DNA from 2 places in the Solibacillus sp. FSL R5-0449 genome. Region 1 is predicted to be linked to the other one. Evidence: riboswitches for the same ligand, from Rfam matches in the RefSeq annotation. Region 1 holds a riboswitch; the other holds the start of a gene.

Region 1 (11,518 bases):
GAACTAACAGCCCTGCCCCATCACCTGTCTTGCCGTCCCCGCCACGTCCTGCACGGTGTTCTAAGCGACATAACATTTCTAATCCTTTTTTTACAATCTGATGTGAAGGTATTCCTTTTATATTTGCATACATGCCGATACCGCATGCGTCATGTTCAAATTCAGGATTATATAACCCTTGTGCTTCTGGTAACTGATGAAAACTCATATTCATTCCCCCTCATTCTTTCAATCCCGTATTTACATTTTAAAGTTTTCGAAATAATATAAACAATATATAGTTTGGATATAAACAATCTACTTTTTAGATGAATGGGGTGGAAATGGTGGAATTAAGACAGTTACGTTACTTTGTAGAGGTGGCAGAACGAGAGCATATTTCGGAAGCAGCAGAGCATCTACACGTTGCCCAGTCTGCAATCAGCAGGCAAATTGCCAACTTGGAAGAAGAACTCGGCACACCGCTTTTTGAACGAATTGGGCGTAACGTAAAGTTGACGCCGGTTGGGAAGATTTTTTTAGAACATTGTATTACCGCACTCAAGGGAATTGATTTTGCTGCAAAGCAGGTGGAAGAATATTTAGATCCGGCAAAAGGGACAATTAAAATTGGTTTCCCTACAAGTTTAGCAAGCTATGTATTGCCGACTGTCATTTCCGCGTTTAAAAAAGAATATCCGGAAATTTCTTTCCATTTGCGTCAGGGCTCTTATAAGTATTTGATTGATGCAGTCAAAAATCGCGAGCTGAATTTAGCTTTGCTTGGACCATTGCCACCAAAGGACGAAGCAATCAATACAACCGTGCTGTTCAGCGAAAATATCCATGCTCTGTTGCCCGCAACACATTCACTCGCAAAAAAAGAGTCGATTAATCTTGTCGATTTGCGTAATGACCAATTTGTACTTTTTCCGGAAGGCTATATTTTAAATAAAGTGGCTGTTGATGCATGCCGCTCTGTAGGCTTCATGCCAAATATTACTTCCGAGGGAGAAGATATGGATGCTTTAAAAGGGCTTGTGGCAGCCGGAATCGGTGTGACACTTTTACCGGAAAGTTCACTTTACGATTCAACACCGCGCATGACTGTAAAAGTGCCCATCGCAACGCCCAATATAAGACGCACAGTTGGGATCATTGCACCAACATCAAGGGATCTTGCACCATCCGAAGAAGTATTCGTCAAATTTATATCCAATTTTTATTCACGGTTAACACGTTTCCAATAATAGACTGGGACAGATAGATAAGGAGAAATCCCTTATTCATTTTAAGTCCAGAAAAAAACCATTTTCTCCCCGAAAGAGAGAAAATGGTTTTTTTATTATTTCTATTTTATTCGCCTGAAACAGGTACTACAGAGCCGCCCCACTCTTCAACGATAAAGTCCTGAACTTCTTTAGAGCGTAGTGCTTCTACTAATGCTTTAATTTCTTTTGAATCTTCATCACCGGATTTCACTGCAATAATGTTCACATATGGTGATTCACTAGACTCGATTGCGATTGAATCTTCCAATGGGTTAATGCCGTTGTCGATTGCAAAGTTTGAGTTGATCAATACCGCATCGCCTTCTTCATTTTCGTACATTTGAACTAATAATTCAGCTGCAGTGTTTGCATCGAATACGAAGTTTTTCGGATTATCTACAATGTCTTTTACTTCTGCTTTTGTTTTATCGATACCTTCTGCTAATGTGATTAAACCTTGTGCTTCAAGTAATGAAAGCATACGACCGTGGTCTGCTACTGAATTAGAAAGTAAAATTGTTGCACCTTCAGGAAGCTCTTCTAAAGATGAATATTTTTTAGAGTAAACACCGATTGGTTCGATATGAATACCGCCAGCATTTGCAAAATCATAATCGAAATCTGCTTTTTGCGCTTCGAAGTATGGAATATGCTGGAAGTAGTTTGCATCCAGATCACCGTTATCTAAATCTTGGTTTGGAAGTACATAGTCTGTATATGTCTCGATTTCAAGCTCAATACCTTGCTCTTCTAAAATTGGTTTAACTTTTCCAAGGATAACTGCGTGTGGTGTATTTGAAGCACCAACAACTAATTTTTCATCTTCTCCTCCACATGCTGCTAAAGCAAGTACTGAAGCTCCTAAAATAACGCTTGATAATAACTTTTTCATCTGTTTTACCTACCCTTTTTTATTTTTTGTTCAGTTTATCGAAACCTTCTATATATTCTGATTTTTAACCTTACAGACGCGCACTTATTCAAAGTTTGCGCCTGTATTGTTTCGATGCACCAATATTTATAATTACGGCCTTAAAAGCCACTAACTATCGTTTGTCCACTCTTGCTGTAATGAAATCCCCAATATACTGGATGATGAATACGACAACTAAAATTAAAACTGTTGCCATTAAGGTTACATCTGTTCGGTTACGCTGGAAACCATCCAGGAATGCCAGGTTACCTAAACCACCGGCACCGATAATGCCGGCCATTGCTGTATACCCTACTAAAGCGACAGCAGTAACTGTAATACCTGAAATTAATGCCGGTAAACTTTCCGGAATCAATACTTTACAAATAATCGTAGAAGTTTTCGCTCCCATTGAGCGGGCTGCTTCAATAACACCCTTATCAATTTCTCGTAACGCTATTAATACCATGCGTGCATAAAACGGTGCTGCACCGATAATTAGCGCAGGTAATGCTGCATTGGCACCACGGATTGTTCCAAGTAAAAACTTTGTGAACGGAATTAATAAAATGATTAAGACGATAAATGGAATCGACCGGAAAATATTTACGAGTGATCCTGTTAAAAAGTGCACAATTTTATTAGCCCATAATTGATTGTCGCTCGTTAAAAATAGGACAATCCCAATCAGAATGCCGAGTATAAATGTAATGACTGTCGCAACAGCCGTCATATAAATGGTTTCATATGTTGCGTCGAGCATTTTACCCCAGTCGACGTTCGGAAATAATTGATTAAACATGCTCAATCACCTCCGTTTGAATTTCTTGCTTCGCTAAAAAGCTCAGTGCTTCCGCGACTGCATTTGGTTCGCCATTGATATGAATAAACAATGTACCAAACGAACCGCCCGTTGTATTCGAGATTTTACCATGCACAATATTTACAACTACGTCAAACTGCTTAATCATTTGCGAGATGACAGGCTGTTCTGTCGTAGCACCGGCAAATATTAATTTGGCGATTTTGCCTCCCGGATAGTTGGCAAAAATTTGTTCCAGTGATGCTTGTGTTTCCGGTGTTTCACCAGAAGCCTGTGATACGAAGTTTTTCGTAATGGGTGCTTGAGGATGCTGGAACACTTGCAATACATCGCCCTGTTCCACTACTTTTCCGGCTTCCATCACCGCTACTCTGTTACAGATTTTGCGGATAACATGCATTTCATGTGTAATGAGTACAATTGTAAGTCCGATGTTTTTATTAATATCGAGCAGTAGTTCCAAAATCGAATCCGTTGTTTCCGGATCAAGCGCTGATGTCGCTTCATCACATAAAAGCACTTCCGGATTGTTTGCCAACGCTCGGGCAATGCCGACACGCTGCTTTTGCCCTCCTGACAATTGAGAAGGATACGCTTTCCCTCTTCCTTTTAAACCAACGAGTTCAATCAGCTCTTCTACTCGCTTTTCACGATCAGCTTTTGAAACACCCGCAATTTCAAGTGGAAATGCGATGTTTTCTTCAACGGTACGTGACCAAAGCAGGTTGAAATGCTGGAAAATCATACTGATTTTTTGGCGTGCTTCTCGTAATTTTGCCCCGGAAGCTTTCGCGATATCCTGGCCACCTACAATGACAGAACCTGTTGTCGGCTTTTCCAAACCGTTCAGCAGGCGGATCATTGTACTTTTGCCGGCACCACTGTAGCCGATAATACCGTATATTTCTCCCTTGTTAATCGATAAGCTTACATTATCAACCGCTGTAAGTTTACCGTTTTTCGTGTTATACACTTTAGTAATATTTTGTATATCAATCATCGGTTGTACTCCTTCTAAATTGAAATAACCTTCCTGCTATTTCAAAATCATGTTCATTTTTCATCCAAAACATCCGTTGAATGAAAAAAACCTTTCTACCATGACAAGTAGAAAGGTTTCACATACATTTATACGGTAAACCGTTCTCTCATCTTTCAAAGTTTAAACTTTGTGTGAATTGGCACCTTTGCGTAAACGCTGGTTGCCGGGTTTCATAGGGCACTTCCCTCCACCTCTCTATATAAGAGTAACGTTATTAAGTTTTATTATTATGAATGTTACTTTATCACGATAAAGAGACTTCGTCAATTACTTTTTTAATATTTCATACAGAAACGGTACGGATTTAAATGCGTAAATTTTATTCGTTAGTTCTCCCTTATCCGAAACGATTAAACAAGGTACACTTTCAATTTTCAATTCATATGGTAAATCTCCTAAATAATTGATATTTGCCATACCAAGCGGGAGATCTGGGAGTAATTTCTCAATTACATCCAACATTTTTTCCGATACTTCACATGTGCCGCACATCGGCGTATATAAGAAAAACGCTGTCTGATCATGCTGTTGTACGTTCTGTTCCCACTGCTGTTTCGTCCATTGTTCCATTATACTGTCATCCTTCGTTTACTATAAATTTTGCTTGTAGTAACATATCCCTTAAGATTTTAGTAGGTGTTTTTTCTACTTCCACATATTCGTGAGGTATGATAAGCTGTGTCGCTTCGGGATATGCACGGTTCATCAGTTTACGTAACTTTTCACCGTTTTTATCTGCATCAAACATAGTCGTAATTTCATCTTGCTCATATTCATCCAATAAATCAATTAAATTGACTTCACTTATTGTGCCATTCGTGCAAAGTATCGTCACGTCTTCCGCTAATATCGGAAGTATTCTCAGTTTATCGGCACGTCCTTCAACAACGATGCATTTTCCCATAGTACACGCTTCCTTCCATCCATCACCTTTATATATAGAATAACAAAAAAACACTAAAACCTTTAATTAGAAGGCTTTAGTGTTTGGTCTTATTGTTTAATCTTATTGTTCGATTAATGCAGTGTAAGCGTCTGCGTCTAATAATTCTTCAACTTCTGCTTCACTTGTTAACTCAACAGTAACCATCCATGCATTACCGTATGGTGATTCATTTACATATTCAGGATTGTCCAGTAATTCTTCGTTGATTGCAACAACTTTACCAGAAAGTGGTGCATATAGTTCAGAAACTGTTTTTACAGATTCTACACTACCGAAAGGCTGATCCTTTGAAATTTCATCGCCTACTTCAGGTAACTCTACGAATACGATATCGCCTAATTCAGATTGTGCGAAATCCGTAATACCGATTGTCGCTTTACCGTCTTCAATTTTTACCCACTCATGCTCTTTTGAATAACGTAATTCTTTTGGTGTGCTCATTTGAAAACCTCCATGTTATATGTAGTACATTCAAGTTCATTTTGCCATATTTCGTTCGGAAATACAATGTGAATAACTGTTTATTTCCAAGTTTCTAAGAAGTCAGACTCCTTAAATCCTAAAGTTAATTTTTTTCCATCTGTAACGATCGGTCGCTTAATTAACATACCATCCGATGCTAATAGCTCTAATTGCTCATCTTCGGACATTGTCGGTAGTTTATCTTTTAGGCCTAACTCACGATATTTCATACCTGAAGTATTAAAGAATTTCTTCAACGGTACACCGCTTGCTTCGTAAATGGCTTTAAGTTCTTCTTTCGATGGTGTCTGTTCTACAATATGAATATTTTCATAGTCCACACCTTGCTCATCTAGCCATTTTTGCGCTTTTTTACAAGTTGTACATTTTGGATATTGGATGAATTTTATTGTCATGTAAGTACTCCTTTTTGCCCTGGATTTTCCTATATTGTAACGGATATAGAAGGACAAATCAAAAATGTGTTCGCATGATCGGAGCGGTTTTTATTAGAAGATGTATGAAAATATTAGAACATGCCGGACTTATATTAGAAGAACGGTTTCACTTATTTGAACCTTTGCGTGACATATTAGAAAATATAGTACTTATATTAGAAGTTCCAATATATATTAGAACTTCTGAAATTATATTGGAACATTTTACGATTTATTAGAAAACGATAGAAAAATCGGGTGCACTTTCATGCACCCGATGACAGTCTTTATTAAACTACATACTTTTCTGCTTCGATTAGTTTCGCTGCAGCTACACGTTTTTTCGGAATTAAGTTGTAAGGGTTGTTGCGCGTTAATTTACGTAATGCTGATAAAATCATACGTGCATCGTCACCTTCAACTGAAGCGATTAATGTTTCTTTTGCTTCTTTTTCGATTTCTGCGAATGCTTCCTGACAGAAAATTTGAGTGTAAAGAATTTTTTGTGCTGCTTTTTCTTCACCGTCACGCTCGATAGCTTTTTGTGTACGGATTACTGCAGATTCCATTGCGTATAATTGGTTTGCAATGTTTGCGATATTAACTAACAGCTCTTGCTCTGCATCCAGTTTTGCACCGTAGCGTTGTGCTGCTGCACCTGCTGCAAGTACTGCGATCTTCTTAGCATTTTTCACTAAGTATTTCTCTTGCTCTAATGCACCTTGACCGATTTCTTCAGGCATAAGCATTAATAGCTCGTTTTGAAGTTCTTGTGCTACTTGTAATAGTGGTAACTCACCTTTTAATGCTTTTTTCATGAATGTGCCTGGTACGATCATACGGTTAATTTCGTTTGTACCTTCAAAAATACGGTTAATACGAGAGTCGCGGTAGATGCGTTCTACTTCGTACTCAGCCATAAAGCCGTAACCACCGTGTAACTGAACCGCTTCATCCGCTACGAAATCCAATGTTTCAGAACCGAATACTTTTGCGATTGAGCACTCAATTGCATATTCAGCGATTGCTGCTGCAATTGATTTGCCGTCTTTTTGCTCTTCGTCAGATAACTGGCTTAAGCGGTCTTCGAAGTAACCAACTGTACGGTAGTTTAACGATTCAGATGCATAAATGTGAGAAGCCATTGATGCGATCTTTTCTTTTGTTAAGTTGAAGTCCGATAATTTTGTTTTGAATTGCTGACGTTGGTTTGTATAAGCAACTGCTAATTCAAATGCACGTTTAGATGCACCTACAGTACCTACTCCTAATTTATAACGTCCGATATTTAAAATGTTGAACGCGATAATATGACCGCGGCCTACTTCACCTAGTAAGTTTTCTACAGGTACTTCTGCGTCTTCCAAAATTAATGTACGAGTTGAAGATGATTTAATCCCCATTTTCTTCTCTTCAGGACCTACAGAAACACCTGGGAATGAACGCTCAACGATGAATGCTGTAAATTTATCGCCATCGATTTTCGCGTATACAACGAATACATCTGCAAAGCCTGCATTTGTAATCCATTGTTTTTCACCATTTAATACGTAATGTGTTCCTGCTTCATTTAACTTAGCAGTTGTTTTAGCACCTAATGCATCCGAACCTGAACCTGGCTCTGTTAATGCATATGCTGCGATTAAAGCGCCTGAAGCCAACTTCGGTAGGTACTTCGTTTTTTGCTCATGGTTACCGAATAATACGATTGGTAATGAACCGATCCCTACATGGGCACCGTGCGTGATTGAGAAACCGCCAGCCGGTGACATTTTTTCTGCGATTAATGCAGAAGAAATTTTATCTAAGCCTAAGCCTTCGTATTCTTCAGGAACGTCAGCTGCTAATAAACCTAAATCCCCTGCTGTTTTTAATAGACGTACAGAGTGATCGAACTCATGGTGCTCTAAGTTTTCAACTACTGGTAATACTTCGTTTGTTACGTATTCCTGTGTTGTTTGAGCAATCATTTTTTGCTCGTCTGTGAAATCTTCCGGTGTAATTACTCGGTTAATATCCACGTCCTCGATTAAAAAGCCGCCGCCCTTAATAATGCTGTTTGTTGTTTGTGCCATTATAAATTCCTCCCTAGTTTCCTTTGTGATTTTTATTGTATTTATTTCCCCAGACAATTAAAGAACTTCAAATACCCCTGCTGCGCCCATTCCGCCGCCGATACACATTGTTACGACACCGTATTTACCGCCGCGGCGTTTTAATTCATTGATCAGCTTCACTGTTAAAATTGCACCTGTTGCACCAAGTGGGTGACCTAATGCGATTGCCCCTCCGTTAACATTCACTTTCTCCATATCAATACCTAGTTCACGAACTACTTGAATGGATTGTGATGCAAATGCTTCGTTAATCTCCCATAGGTCTACCTGATCTTGTGTAATCCCTGCAATTTCAAGTGCTTTCGGTACTGCTACGATTGGTCCGATACCCATTACTTCCGGTGGAACTCCGCCGACAGCAAATCCTAGGAATTTCGCTAGTGGCTGCATGCCTTGTTTCTCTGCTTCTTCACGGTCCATTACTAGTACTGCTGCTGCACCGTCCGAAGTTTGAGAAGCATTCCCTGCTGTTACGGAACCTTTAACATTGAATGCTGGACGTAATTTTGCCAACGTTTCTACCGATGTACCTGGACGAACCCCTTCATCTGTATCAAAGATCGTCACTTTTTCTTTTAACTGGTTGTTTTCATCGACATAATATTCCGTCACTTCAACCGGAACGATTTCGTCTTTGAATTTGCCTTCTTTAATCGCTTTTTCAGCTAACTCGTGTGAACGTACTGCAAATGCATCCTGCTCTTCACGTGTTACATTGTAACGATTTGCTACCTCTTCAGCTGTGTGACCCATACCGATATAGTATTGTGGTGCATCTTCAGCAATTTTCGGGTTTAGACGAACTGTATTACCAGTCATCGGAATCATACTCATCGATTCTGTACCACCTGCAACGATTGCTTTTGCATGGCCAAGCATAATACGCTCTGCAGCATAGGCAATTGTTTGTAGCCCTGATGAACAGAAACGGTTCACTGTTAATGCCGGTGTTTCATCCGGTAACCCTGCCAATGCCCCAACTAAGCGGGCAACGTTCATCCCTTGTTCTGCTTCTGGCATTGCACATCCCATAATTAAATCATCAACCGGACCTTCATAGCCCGCGCGCTTTAATGCTTCTTTTACTACTACTGCACCAAAATCATCTGGACGAGTGTTCGCAAGTGATCCTTTTTTCGCACGTCCGATTGGTGTTCGTGCTCCTGCAACGATAACGGCTTCACGCATAATGATGTTTCCCCCTTGTGATTAGCCAGCAAGTAAACTCGTAAGCTAGTTGCCGGCAAAATATTCTAGACATACCCGTTGATTTCCATTTCGGCGAACGCTTTCCCCAGGAGTCGTCGCCTACATTCCAATCAACTAAATGTGTATTTAAAATGCCTTACTCATCAATCATTTTTAGTTACGTAATGGCTTTCCTTTTACAAGCATGTGCTGCATACGCATTTGTGATTTTTGGTCTGCAACCAGTTCTAAGAATGCTTGTTTTTCCAGGTTTAATAAGTACTCTTCAGAAACTTCTGTTCCGTATGGTACTTTACCGCCCGCGATTACATATGCAAGTTTCTTCGCGATTTTCAAATCATGCTCTGTAATATAACCTGAATCGAACATTCCTTGAGCACCTAACAATAATGTTGCATAACCTGGTGCGCCTACTACTTTCACCGGCTTTTTCACTGGTGGTGTATAGCCTGCTTCTGCAAGTGCAAGTGCTGCTTGTTTTGCATCATAGATTAAGTGATCCGGATTTACTGAAATACCGTCTGCAAAGTCCAGGAAGTTATTTTCACGCGCTTCTTCACCTGAAGTCGAAACTTTTGCCATTGCAATTGTTTCGAATACTTTGTTCGCGATTTGCTGGTAGTCTACATCTACGCCATTTGGCAAGCCTTTGATGAACTTTTGGTAAAGACCTAAGTTACCGCCGCCTCCTGGGATTAAGCCGACACCTACTTCTACAAGACCCATATATGTTTCAGCCGATGCTTGAATATGTGCAGCCGGTAAACATACTTCCGCTCCACCGCCTAACGCCATTTGGAATGGTGCCGCAACAACCGGTTTTGTTGAATATTTAATACGGCGCATTGCCTGCTGGAATGACTTAATAACAAAGTCCAGTTCGAAAATGTTATCATCTTGTGCTTCCATCAAAATCATGGCAAGGTTTGCACCGACACAGAAGTTTTTGCCTTGGTTCCCGATTACGAGACCTTTAAAGTTTTTCTCCACTTCATCAATCGCATAGTTGATCATTTGAACAATGTCTAAACCGATTGCATTTGATTTCGAGTGGAATTCAAGTAATGCGATTCCGTCACCTAAATCGATTAGGCTTGCACCTGAATTTGATTTGATCACACCGTGTTTCTTCTTGTAGCGTCTTAAGTCGATCGCTTTTTCGTTCACCGGTACTTTTACGTATTCTGAACCGTTGTAGTAAGCTAGATCGCCATCGATTTCCGAATAGAATGTTTTCAGACCCTTTTCTAATAAGCCAGTAACGAATTCGGGAATTTCACGGCCTTCTTCTTTCATTTTAGCGACTGATTTTTCTACGCCGATTGCATCCCACATTTCGAATGGACCTTGAGCCCAGCCGAAGCCCCATTTCATCGCATTGTCGATTGCAACGATATCGTCTGCAATTTCACCTATTAATTTTCCAGAGTAAATTAATGTCGGTGCGAATGAATTCCATAATAGTTCCCCTACGCGGTCATTAGCATAAATTAAAACTTTTAATTTACCTCCTGGACCTTTCGCTTGTTTTGCCATTTCTAGTGACGGAGCAACTAGTTTAGTAGTCGGTTCATATTCAAATGTCGATAAATTCAATTGCAGAATTTCTTTTCCTACTTTTTTGAAGAAACCTTGGCCCGATTTTGCACCGATCCAGCCATTTGAGATCATTTTCTTTAAAATAGGCGATTCTTCAAATACTGCCTGTTCTTCACCTGTTGTCTGGTCATATACATTTGTTGCAACATGTGCAAAAGTATCAAGACCAACAACGTCCAATGTACGGAATGTTGCAGATTTCGGACGGCCGATTAGTGGACCTGTTACTGAATCTACTTCACCTACTGTATAGTTACGTGCAATCATTTCGTTCATTGTTACGATCAAGCCGTATGTTCCGATTCGGTTCGCGATAAAGTTCGGTGTGTCTTTTGCGATAACAACACCTTTACCTAATACATCCTCGCCGAATGTTTGCATGAAACTTACAACTTCCGGTTTTGTCGTGTTAGCCGGAATGATCTCAAGTAATTTTAAATAGCGTGGCGGGTTGAAGAAATGTGTTCCAAGGAAATGAGCCTGGAAATCTTCTGAACGCCCTTCTGCCATTGCGTTAATACTCACCCCTGATGTATTTGATGAAATGATTGTGCCTGGTTTACGTACCGCATCAATCTTTTCAAATAAGCCTTTTTTAATATCTAATCTTTCTACAATTACTTCAATAATCCAGTCAACATCTTTCAATTTTTCTAAATCATCGTCAAAGTTACCTGGTGTAATTAATGCTAGATTTTTTTTCGATGAAAGTGGTGCTGG
Region 2 (11,518 bases), 950 kb from region 1:
TAATCTTAGTTGCCGTTTCTCCGAACGTATGGAATCCGGTTGAAGGTAAAGCAATCTTTGTTGGTGAACCGTTAATTATGTTAACGAACCCTGCATTAATTTCTGTACCACTTGGTTTCTTAGGCGGATTTATCGGTACATTGATTTCTAAAGAAAGAAATGATCTGAAATACCGCGAAGTTGAAGTAAAAGCGCAAACTGGTATTTCTGTACAAGACATTTCTCACTAATCATACTCTTCCTTACTTTGACGAGTTGAGGAAAAACAAGTCAGCTTCTAACATTGTTAGAGGCTGATTTTTTATAACTTCCTAGTTTTTATAATCTCCCCTATCCTATATTGAGGAGTGATGCGATGACGCTTGGACAACATATCCGTGTATTCATTTGTGTTGTAGTGATGGGCTGTATTGTCGGCTTTGTACTAAACGGGAAAGAAAATGAAACGGACTCCCCTTATATCGATTATGTAAAAGCGCAGCAATGGCCTTTTAACGAAGCGTTGCACATTGCGGATGTATTTGATGGCCATTATGAATTGACCTACTGGGAGTACTTTACTGCGCAAAATGGCGAGCATGTCGTCCAGTTTACCGGAACGAATGCTGAACAGCAGGATATTTACCAGTTTATCGTCGAAAAAGATTACACAGGATTTCTAATCGGTGCGGTCAAACAAAATAATATCCTTTTGCCGCCTGAACAAAAATGGTCTTTTGTCAAAACGCTCACGAATAAAAAAGCGTCAAAATCCGGAGAATTTCTTGCCGGATTTTGACGCTTTTTCTTGGCTGTTTTTCTAGTAAAAACAGGAATATTCTCCTTAATATTTCATGGTACAATAGAAAAGCAGCATCCAGCTGACTCCTTTTGTAAAGGAGGTGTACTACTGTGTCTTATCCATCACGCAAAGAAAAGGCTAAGGCTGTTTCGGAAAAAAAGCGTAAGGAAAAACTCGCCATTTTTCGTTATGCGACAGATCTTTTCCGTCTTGTCGATACCATTTATCGTTTTTTCCGAATGATGTTGTAAAAAATTTATTTTCACCACTTAGACTCGCCATCTAGGTGGTGTTTTTAATTTCCACCAATAATGAGCAAATAAAAAAGCGATTGGGGGCCACCCAACCGCTTTGTACTACTGTAGATCCATCACGCATGAATCTTACTAACTTCATTGTATGAAAGTATGCCTTTCATGTCAATGAATTACTTTTATCATATGTTTTGTTTTCGGCTAATATACATGAATCCTTACTCTGTCTTTTCAACATAGGCGCGGCAGATTGCCCCATCGCCATCTATATCAATTCGTAGTGATCCGTTTGAATAGCGGTCTGCTCTCGTTAAGGATGTTACTGAGATCGTTTCCTGTATGCCTTTTTCAGTCTCGATTGTAAATGTATTTCTAAAGTTCACAACTAAAATTGTGTAAATACGGTGCGGGTTCGATTTTAACTCTTTTAAAATAACGACACCGCGTTTTGCACGGTTGCCAAGTTCAAGTTCGGATAACAGCATACGCTTAACGGCACCGCGCTGTGTAACGATAACGAGTTCTTGTTCCTGCTCCGGATTTAAGATAGCCACCGCCGCAAGATACTCGCCCTCTTTAACAATGATTCCTTTAACGCCAGCTGTTTTTACTCCTGTTACCGGAAGATCTTCCATAGGGAATCGAATTGTATAGCTTGTGTTTGTCGAAAGCAATACTTCTTCTTTATCCGTAACGAGACGCGCAAAAATCATTTCGTCATCGCCTTTTAAATTCATTGTCTTAATCGGTTTCGAATAACGCGTAACAATATAATCAGCAAGTGCCGAACGCTTAATTTGACCTTCTCTTGTAGCGGTAAATACATACAGATCCGGTTTCTCGAACGTATCAATTCCGATGACTTCGATGATTTCCTCGTTTGAGTCGATCGGGACAATACTCGAAATATGCTGTCCGAGATCTTTCCAGCGAATATCCGGCAATTCATGAACCGGCTGGTAAATATAATGCCCTTTGCTCGTGAACAGCAGTAAGTGATGCTGCGTATTCAAGTGGGCTTCATACAGCAAGTAATCGGAATCTTTCATCGCAAAGTCCTTGCCGTTGGATGCATTGTGTGAACGGAGACTTGTCCGTTTTACATAGCCGTCTTTAGTCACAGTTACAACAACTTCTTCACTTGGTACCAATACATCACGCGTTACTTTAATCTCTTCGATTTCTGCTTCAATTGTTGAAAGACGAGGTGATGAGAAACGTTTTTTAATATCGTTCAATTCCGATTTAATAACACGGATCAATTTCTTTTCGTCCTCTAAAATGGCTTTCAATTTCACAACAAGCTGTTGGAGCTCATCCTGCTCTTTTTGAAGCTGGGTAATATCGGTATTTGTTAAACGGTAAAGCTGAAGGCTGACGATTGCTTCTGCCTGTTCTTCCGTAAAGCCGAATTTCTCCATAATGTTATTTTTCGCATCGCGTTTATCCTTCGATGCACGGATTGTTTCAATTACTTCATCCAAAATGGATAAGGCTTTCATAAGACCTTCAACGATATGTAAGCGATCTTCTGCTTTTGTTAAGTCATATTGGGATCTGCGTCGCACAATTTCCTTCTGGTGATCAATGTACGCATCCAACATGAGCGGCAATGTCATCATCATTGGACGACGGTTATGAATCGCAATCATATTGAAGTTATATGAAACTTGCAAATCCGTTGATTTTAATAGGAAATTTAAAATCCCTTGTGCCGGCACGTCTTTTTTCAGTTCGACAACAATTCGTAAACCGTCACGGTCCGATTCATCACGAATTTCGGAAATGCCGTCTAAACGTCGGTCATTTACACGGAGCTCGTCCATTTTACGGATCATGTTGGCCTTATTTACTTCAAACGGGATTTCGGAAATAATAATCTGTTCTTTATTGCCTTTTAACTGCTCAATTTCAGTACGTGAACGGACAATGATTTTCCCTTTTCCAGTTTCGTACGCTTTTTTAATGCCGTCAATCCCTTGAATAATCCCGCCCGTTGGAAAATCGGGCCCTTTAATAACGGTCATCAGTTCATCGACTGTACAGTTTTTGTTGTCCAGACGCATTAAAACCGCATCAAGTGCTTCCTGCAGGTTATGTGGCGGAATATCCGTCGCATAACCAGCCGAAATCCCTGTTGCGCCGTTAACTAATAGATTTGGGAAGCGAGATGGCAATACAGTCGGTTCCATATCCTGATCATCGAAGTTCGGAACGAATTCAACTGTATTTTTATTAATATCACGTAACAATTCTGAGGCAATCGCCGAAAGACGTGCTTCCGTGTAACGCATTGCTGCTGGCGGGTCCCCATCGACAGAACCGTTGTTACCGTGCATTTCGATCAGCATATGACGGCTTTTCCAGTCCTGACTCATACGGACCATCGCATCATATACCGAGCTGTCACCGTGCGGATGGTAGTTACCGATTACATTACCGACAGTTTTTGCCGATTTACGGAACGGCTTGTCAAAAGTATTACCTTCATGGAACATCGCATATAATATACGACGTTGTACAGGTTTTAGCCCGTCACGTGTATCCGGTAATGCACGGTCTTGAATAATATATTTGGAATAGCGACCAAAACGGTCACCCATTACTTCTTCTAATGGCAAATCTTGAAATTTTTCTACAAAACTCATTATTCGTTAACCTCCTCATGCTGGATGAATTCATTTTCTAAAATGCTTGCATCCTCTTCCATGCCGAAGTTGACGTTTGATTCAATCCATTTACGACGGGGCTCTACTTTATCGCCCATCAATGTTGTAATACGACGTTCTGCACGTGCTCCATCTTCAATTTTCACACGGATTAATGTACGTGTTTCCGGATTCATCGTTGTATCCCAAAGCTGGTCGGCATTCATCTCGCCTAACCCTTTATAGCGCTGAATAATATAGCCTTTGCCGATTTTCTTCGTTGCGGCACTCAGCTCCTGTTCAGTCCAGGCATAGATCAGCTCCTGCTTTTTACCCGAACCTTTTGAAACTTTATAAAGAGGCGGTAACGCGATATACACTTTCCCTGCTTCGATAAGCGGGCGCATATACCGGTAGAAGAATGTCAGCAATAGTACTTGAATATGGGCACCATCTGTATCGGCATCGGTCATGATGACAACTTTATCGTAAGCGGCATCCTCCACTGAGAAATCAGCTCCGACACCGGCACCGATCGTATGGATGATCGTCGCGATTTCTTCGTTTTTCATAATGTCCTGCAGCTTAGCCTTTTCGGTATTGATGACTTTACCGCGCAATGGCAAAATCGCCTGGAATGTACGGTCACGGCCTTGTTTTGCCGAACCGCCAGCAGAGTCACCCTCTACTAGGTACAATTCATTTCTCGAAGCATTTTTCGACTGTGCAGGTGTCAGCTTACCGGACAGAAGCGTACTTGATTTTTTCTTTTTCCCGTTACGGGCATCATCACGTGCTTTACGTGCAGCTTCACGCACTTGTTGGGCACGAATGGCTTTTCGCACTAAAGAAGCCGATAGCTCGGCGTTTTCTTCTAGGACATACATTAACTGTTCTGAAACAACGGTATCAACGGCAGAGCGTGCTTCGGATGTACCAAGCTTCCCTTTTGTCTGCCCTTCAAATTGCAGCAGATTTTCAGGAATACGGACAGAAACAATTGCTGTCAGGCCTTCACGGATATCCGTGCCTTCCAGGTTTTTATCTTTTTCTTTCAGCAGTCCGATTTTGCGTGCGTATTCATTGAACACACGTGTCAAAGCTGTTTTAGCACCTGTTTCATGCGTACCGCCATCACGTGTACGGACATTGTTAACGAATGACAAAATTGTTTCGGAATAGCCGTCGTTAAATTGCAGCGCGAACTCCACTTCAATTTCCTGAATGATGCCTTCTACATATTTGACTGGATGCAATACATCTTTTTCTTCGTTCAAGTATGTAACGAACGCCTCAATACCGCTTTCATAATGGAAAATTTCATGCTTCCCTTCTCCGCGCTCATCGATCAGTTCGATTTTTAAACCTTTTAATAAAAACGCAGATTCGCGTAAGCGCTCTGCCAAAGTATCATAATTATATTTAACGACAGAAAAAATCGATGGATCCGGCAGGAAATGTACAAGTGTTCCTGTTTCCTTCGTTTTCCCGATCATATCAAGCGATGTAGCCGGCTTCCCGCCTTGTTCAAAACGCTGGCGGTAAATTTGGCCGTCACGATAAATCGTTACTTCCAAAAATGTTGATAAGGCATTTACAACGGATGAACCTACACCATGTAAACCACCACTTGTTTTATAGCCGCCTTGTCCAAACTTTCCGCCTGCATGAAGGACGGTGAAAATAATTTCCGGGGTTGGTTTGCCCATTTTATGCATACCTGTTGGCATACCACGACCATGGTCACGCACGCTAATACTGTTATCTTCATGAATCTTCACGATGATATGATGTCCAAATCCAGCAAGCGCTTCATCCACTGCATTGTCTACAATTTCATACACTAAGTGGTGAAGACCTCGACTATCTGTAGAACCAATATACATCCCTGGTCTTTTGCGTACGGCTTCTAAACCTTCTAATACTTGAATGGCATCTTCATTATACGAAATACCGGTTTGGTTTTTTACCAAATGTAATCCCCTCCAAAAATACAAACAACCGTTCTATTTACTACCTAATCGTACGCTCAAATATGCATGATGTCAATGTTTAAAGGTACTGATTTAGGCTTTGCAAAGATTAATTGTATCACCAATAACGAACGTTTAAAAGCATATCCTTTAGCAGCAAACAATAAAATGTAACTTTTTCCCTGTTTTTTACATAGGCGAAAAAATAATACCTCTTTCCTTCTATTAAAAAACATTGTAAAATATTCAATACATACTATTAGTACCAACTGATAATTCTGAATTCGAAAGGAGCACAACACTTGATCAACGCGTTAATTATTATTTGTGCTTATTTAATCGGTTCCATTCCATCAGCTTTATGGATTGGCAAAATTTTTTACAAAACGGATATTCGACAACAGGGCAGCGGCAATTTAGGCACGACCAATACATTTCGAGTATTGGGCAAAAAGTCGGGCATCGCCGTATTGCTAATTGATATATTAAAAGGGACGGCTGCGGTATTGCTTCCGTTATTGCCGTTTTTCGCAGACAGCACGGTCCATCCTTTAATCTTGGGTGTCATCGCAGCTGCGGGCCATATGTTCCCGATTTTCGCCAGTTTCCGTGGAGGAAAGGCGGTTGCTACGAGCGGTGGCGTTATTTTAGGCTATAATTTACCGTTATTTATAATTTTAATCATTGTATTTGTCATCGCTTTAAAACTAACAAAAATGGTCAGCTTATCATCTATGATTGTGTCCGCTGCAGCGGTGATTTATGTCATCGGTCATTGGATGATAACGGGTGAATATGCGTTATTCATTTTAGTTGTCGTATTGGCTGGCTTCATTTTTTACCGTCACCGTGAAAATATTAAACGGATTAAAGCCGGTACTGAACCGAAAATTAAAGGATTTTAACTAATTGACTGAAGGGGTTTCCTTTCAGTCTTTTTTTGTAGTCAAAATTTCAGAACGCGAGCTTTGTAAGTTTTTTTTATTTCCTGCATAATGACAGTAGAGGTGAAATATATGGAAATCAGACTATCAGAAAAAGCACTTACTTGGTTTAAACAGGAAATGGAAGTAGAAAAAGGCGATTTCATTCGTTTTTATGCAAGGTATGGAGGTTCTTCACCTTTTCATGAAGGGTTTTCGTTAGGGATGACGCGGGAGCAGCCGCATGAAATAGGCATTGAAACCGTTGTGGAAGATATTCATTTTTATATTGAAAAGTCCGATGAGTGGTTTTTCAACGAACATCATTTAGTTGTAGATGTCGCCGATTCATCCGATGAATTAACTTATTCCTATGAAAAATAAACACCTTTTTATCGCTCTCTAATACGAACAATTCGCCGTCGAAAAGTTCAAATGTTTCGAAATTTTAGTAAATCCGTTTTTGCCGATTCAATCGTTATAATGAGTAAGGATTATATCGAAGATTGATGAGGGATTATATGTGAAAGCGAAACAGGAATTTTATTGGCGCTGCGTATTTTTTATTGCAGGCATCATTGTTTTATCATTAGGCGTGACATTAACGATCAAAGGACAAATACTTGGCGTTGGGTCATGGGATGTCCTTCATATCGGACTACAAAAAAACTTGGGCTTAACGGTCGGTACATGGTCTATCATTTTAGGCTTGCTCATTCTGGCTGTTGATACGTTTTTCACGAAAAGATTGCCGAAAGTCGGAACGTATTTGGACATGTTCCTGACAGGTATTTTTATTGATATATTTATGATTGTATTACCGGATGCGAATACACTGTTTGAACAAACATTGGCATTTGTTGTTGGCGTTATCCTGCTGGGCTTCGGCTGCGGCATGTATATGGTGGCTAACCTTGGTGTAGGGCCTCGTGACACGTTAATGCTGTTGTTGGTTCACCGTCTTGGCTGGAGTGTCAACCGTGCACGTACAACAATGGAAGTAACGGTTGCTATAATAGGTTTTATATTGGGCGGACCAGTCGGAGTCGGTACGGTATTTATGGCGTTCGGCTTAGGGCCTGTCGTACAATGGGCGCTCAAATGGAACGGAAAGCTGTTCCACCGCGCAGCAGGTGTAGAAAGTGTCGTTATATAAAAATAGGTAGAGAGCAAGCATTATGCGTTTGCTTTCTTTTTTTACATTTGAATTGTTACAATTTTCAAAAAAATACTTTCGTAACAATGGAAAAAAGTGCATAGTAATAAGTGGAGGTGTTTTTAAAATGATACATATTGAAAATATCCATTTATATCGCAATGACAAAAAGATTTTAAACGATTTAAGCTGGCATGTCCAAAAGGGACAGCATTGGGCCATTTTAGGGTTGAACGGCTCAGGTAAAACGACGTTGTTGAAAGTCATTAACGGCTATATATGGCCAAATGAAGGAAGCGTCCAAGTATTGGGCGAAACATATGGCAAGACCTATATACCGAAGATGCGGACGCGGATCGGCTGGGTAAGCAACGCGATGATCGATAATTTCAACTGGCAGGATAATGCGATTGAAATCGTGCTCAGCGGAAAATTCGGTGCCCTTCGACTATTCGATGAAGTGACAGATGAAGAAATTGATCATGCGGTTTCCATTATGAAGCATTTTCACTGTGACCATTTAGCAAATAAATCATTCGAGCATTTGTCACAAGGTGAACGGCAGCGTGTTCAAATCGCAAGGGCCATTATGGCAGATCCCGAAATTCTCATATTGGATGAACCGTGTGGCGGGCTGGACTTAATCGAACGGGAAAACTTACTGCAGACGATTGAACAGATTGCACAAGCTGAAAACGGCCCTACCCTCATCTATGTGACTCACCATGTAGAGGAAATTCTGCCTTGCTTTAGCCATGTGCTTTTAATGAAAGACGGAAAAAATATCGAAGCCAATGCACGGGAAACGGTTTTAACAGATGAATTATTAAGCGATTTCTTCGGGCGTGAAATCAGTTTGCAAATCGAACGCGAACGTGCCTGGGTCGCGATTAAATAAAACGAACCAGCAGGAGTCCACCTCTTGCTGGTTTGTTTCATTTTATACACACTAAATATGATATTCAATATTCTCATCAACATAATGCCATTCGTACGGTGTTTCTTGGTATACGTAGTAGTTCAGCCAGTTGTAGAACAATAGATGCGAATGGGCACGCCAAACATTTTTCGGTGCCTGCAGCGGATCGTTATTCGGAAAATAGTTGACCGGAATATCCGTATTGTCCGGATCTTTCTCGATATCGCGGAAATACTCATCCGATAATGTCGTTGCATCATATTCCAGATGCCCTGTAATCATAATATGTTTATTGTTTTTCGATTGAACGATAAACACCCCTGCATCATCCGAATAGCTGAGTAAACGCAAGTCGGGATGTGCTCGTACTTCATCAATCGAAACCGATGTATGGCGTGAATGCGGTGCAACATACTCGTCACTGAATCCACGTACTAGATCTACTGTTAAATCCGTAATCACATGGGAATATACACCGGAGCATTTCTTCGGCAATTCGAATTTACCAATGCCAAAATGGTGGTACAGGGCAGCCTGTGCACCCCAACATATATACATGATTGAAGTAACATGTTCATTTGCCCAGTCCATCACATGCGTAATTTCGTTCCAGTAGCCGACATCTTCAAAATCCATTTTCTCTACTGGCGCACCCGTAATAATAAGACCATCAAAACGACGGTGCTTCACTTGGTCAAATGTTCGGTAAAATGTATCTAAATGCGATTTGGAAACATTTTTTGATTCGTATGTAGCTGTATTTAAAAATGTGACATCTACCTGTAATGGTGTATTCCCGAGCAAGCGTAGCAACTGCAGCTCGGTTTTCTCTTTTTCAGGCATTAAATTAAACACTAAAATATTTAGCGGTCGAATTTGCTGCGTTTTCGCACGGTCCTCCTCCATGACGAAAATCTTCTCTTTTCTAAGCAGCTCACCCGCCGGTAAATGTTTCGGAATATTAATCGGCATTTCACTTTCCCCCTCATAAACTATTTCAAAATACTTTTAATAATCAGTCGTGTTCAGGCATTGCATTGTTTTACGAGCGAAACGAACCGTTCCAGAACAACATAAAAAGCCCCTCTCACTCCAGCAAAACAGAATTGAGAGGGGCTTTTACCCGTTCTTATCTGCCAAGGTCAACACCTTGCTGGAAGTAGCACCTTTCTAGTAACACTAGAGGTTGCTGAAGCATCATAAGGCCAAGTCCCTCCGCTTCTCTTGATAAGACTATTAAATTGTCATTAGTGTATCATGTACTTTATAGTTTTGCAATAATTCAAAAAATATTATTTTACTCATCCTGAAGCTGTTCTTTTTCTATATTGAATAAGATGGTTTCCAGCCGCTCATCCCATACACGTGTCAACGTATTGTATACACGTACAAAATGTCTGTTTTCCTTTTGATCGAACAATAAAAAACATAGGACCGGTATATCATTAATCTGGATTGATTCCGTCGACACAACACTCGTTATATAGTGCGGAACTTCGTCTTCCGCCACCGGTTGTTCGGAAAGCTGCTGTTGAATGAAATCAACGAGCAATGTTTCTTCAATCGCTTCAATTTCTTCTGTATCCATTGTCGGGAAAGGCTCCGGAAACTCTTCCAAATCCGCGAATTCTTCCAGGTCCCCCTCCAATGGCCGTTCATGAATCGGACTGTATTGAATGAAGTAACTTGTTTCTTCTAGTTCCTCTTCAAAAATGCCCGATTCCAGCTGTGCTTTCCCTTTAGCAGTAAGCGCAAATTCCTGTTCTTTCACTATCATGCCGAGTCGTAACATTTTATTCGTCAAATCATGAATAAATAACGGTTCCACCAATAAAATTTCGGCTAAGAGCTCCACATTTTTCAGTTTTGCCTTTTCAAAGGAAATGAGCATCATCTTCATTAAAATATCCATGGCATTGCGCATCACGGGATGATATTTCACTTCCAATGTATGAATCGGAATGGCATATTGCATTTGCTTTTTAATTTCAATGGATGGGTTTTGGCTGAGTTCTTTCTGCAGCTGTAAAACTGTTCCTTGTAAATCCATTCAATCCAATCCCCCTGTTTCTACACAGCAAAATAGCCGTCCTGTTCTTTTACGGTCGTTAAGACATGGGCATACATATCCCTTGTTTTCGCGCTCTTTGGACGCTTCGTAAACATTTCGGTACTGCCGACCATAATGAGCAGTTCCCGGGCGCGGGATAAGGCAACATTGAGACGTCGGTAATCTTTCGCAAAGCCAATTTCTCCGCGCTCATTGTCATGATTCCGCACCATGCTGACAATAATGACATCCATCTCCATCCCCTGGAATTTATCGACCGATCCAGTACGGATGTGTAAATGCGGTACACTGATCTCCTGCTCGATCAAACGATTAATGCGCTTTACCTGCTCCGCGTAGAATGAAATAACGCCAACCGATTTTAATGCGTCTTGTGGAATCAGACCTTGTGCCTTTGCCTGCTCCGTTGCGGCATTTAATTCGAGCAGCTGCTGTTTAATCTGTTCCAGCTCAGCTAAATTGAATAAACTCGAGCCTTCTTTCATCCGCTCTTCAAAATACGGTTTGGCATTCGGTATATCGAGCCATAGCAAATGATGGTTTCGTGTAATTTTGGATGTTTCAAGGAAATGATCTCGTACAGCATCCGAATCCTCTAACCCACATTGCAGCTGTTCGGATTCATTTTCATAAAACGGTGTAATAGTTGACATAATATTTTTATGCATACGATACTGAAGGGCAAGCATCGTTTTGTTTTGCGACGGCAAATTGTTATATAAACGCTCAAATAGTGATTCTTCGAGTAATTTTTCAAGCTCCCGTTTTTCTTCAAATGTTGTACTTTCCTTCA

What was found. Region 1 has a riboswitch for S-adenosylmethionine ahead of MKY27_RS13150 (methionine ABC transporter ATP-binding protein). Riboswitches for the same ligand answer to the same signal wherever they lie in the genome.
Region 2: another riboswitch for S-adenosylmethionine. It lies ahead of metA (homoserine O-succinyltransferase); the one in region 1 lies ahead of MKY27_RS13150 (methionine ABC transporter ATP-binding protein).

What each region holds. Positions count from the first base shown of each region.
Region 1 is NZ_CP150239.1:2,609,680-2,621,197, forward strand. It holds gene gltB (glutamate synthase large subunit) at 1-208, opposite strand, end outside; gene MKY27_RS13135 (LysR family transcriptional regulator) at 327-1,229, shown strand; gene MKY27_RS13140 (MetQ/NlpA family ABC transporter substrate-binding protein) at 1,336-2,142, opposite strand; gene MKY27_RS13145 (methionine ABC transporter permease) at 2,297-2,965, opposite strand; gene MKY27_RS13150 (methionine ABC transporter ATP-binding protein) at 2,958-3,986, opposite strand; SAM riboswitch class I at 4,132-4,234, opposite strand; gene MKY27_RS13155 (thioredoxin family protein) at 4,296-4,598, opposite strand; gene MKY27_RS13160 (toprim domain-containing protein) at 4,606-4,932, opposite strand; gene gcvH (glycine cleavage system protein GcvH) at 5,035-5,415, opposite strand; gene MKY27_RS13170 (arsenate reductase family protein) at 5,496-5,852, opposite strand; gene MKY27_RS13175 (acyl-CoA dehydrogenase family protein) at 6,164-7,948, opposite strand; gene MKY27_RS13180 (acetyl-CoA C-acetyltransferase) at 8,006-9,178, opposite strand; gene MKY27_RS13185 (3-hydroxyacyl-CoA dehydrogenase/enoyl-CoA hydratase family protein) at 9,353-11,518, opposite strand, start outside.
Region 2 is NZ_CP150239.1:1,662,213-1,673,730, reverse strand. It holds gene MKY27_RS08145 (sodium/solute symporter) at 1-230, shown strand, start outside; gene MKY27_RS08140 (hypothetical protein) at 356-778, shown strand; gene MKY27_RS08135 (hypothetical protein) at 892-1,032, shown strand; gene parC (DNA topoisomerase IV subunit A) at 1,254-3,683, opposite strand; gene parE (DNA topoisomerase IV subunit B) at 3,683-5,656, opposite strand; gene plsY (glycerol-3-phosphate 1-O-acyltransferase PlsY) at 5,959-6,561, shown strand; gene MKY27_RS08115 (HesB/YadR/YfhF family protein) at 6,673-6,963, shown strand; gene MKY27_RS08110 (YitT family protein) at 7,103-7,735, shown strand; gene MKY27_RS08105 (ABC transporter ATP-binding protein) at 7,863-8,633, shown strand; gene metA (homoserine O-succinyltransferase) at 8,685-9,626, opposite strand; SAM riboswitch class I at 9,781-9,888, opposite strand; gene MKY27_RS08095 (nucleoside-diphosphate sugar epimerase) at 9,952-10,704, opposite strand; gene MKY27_RS08090 (AAA domain-containing protein) at 10,725-11,518, opposite strand, start outside.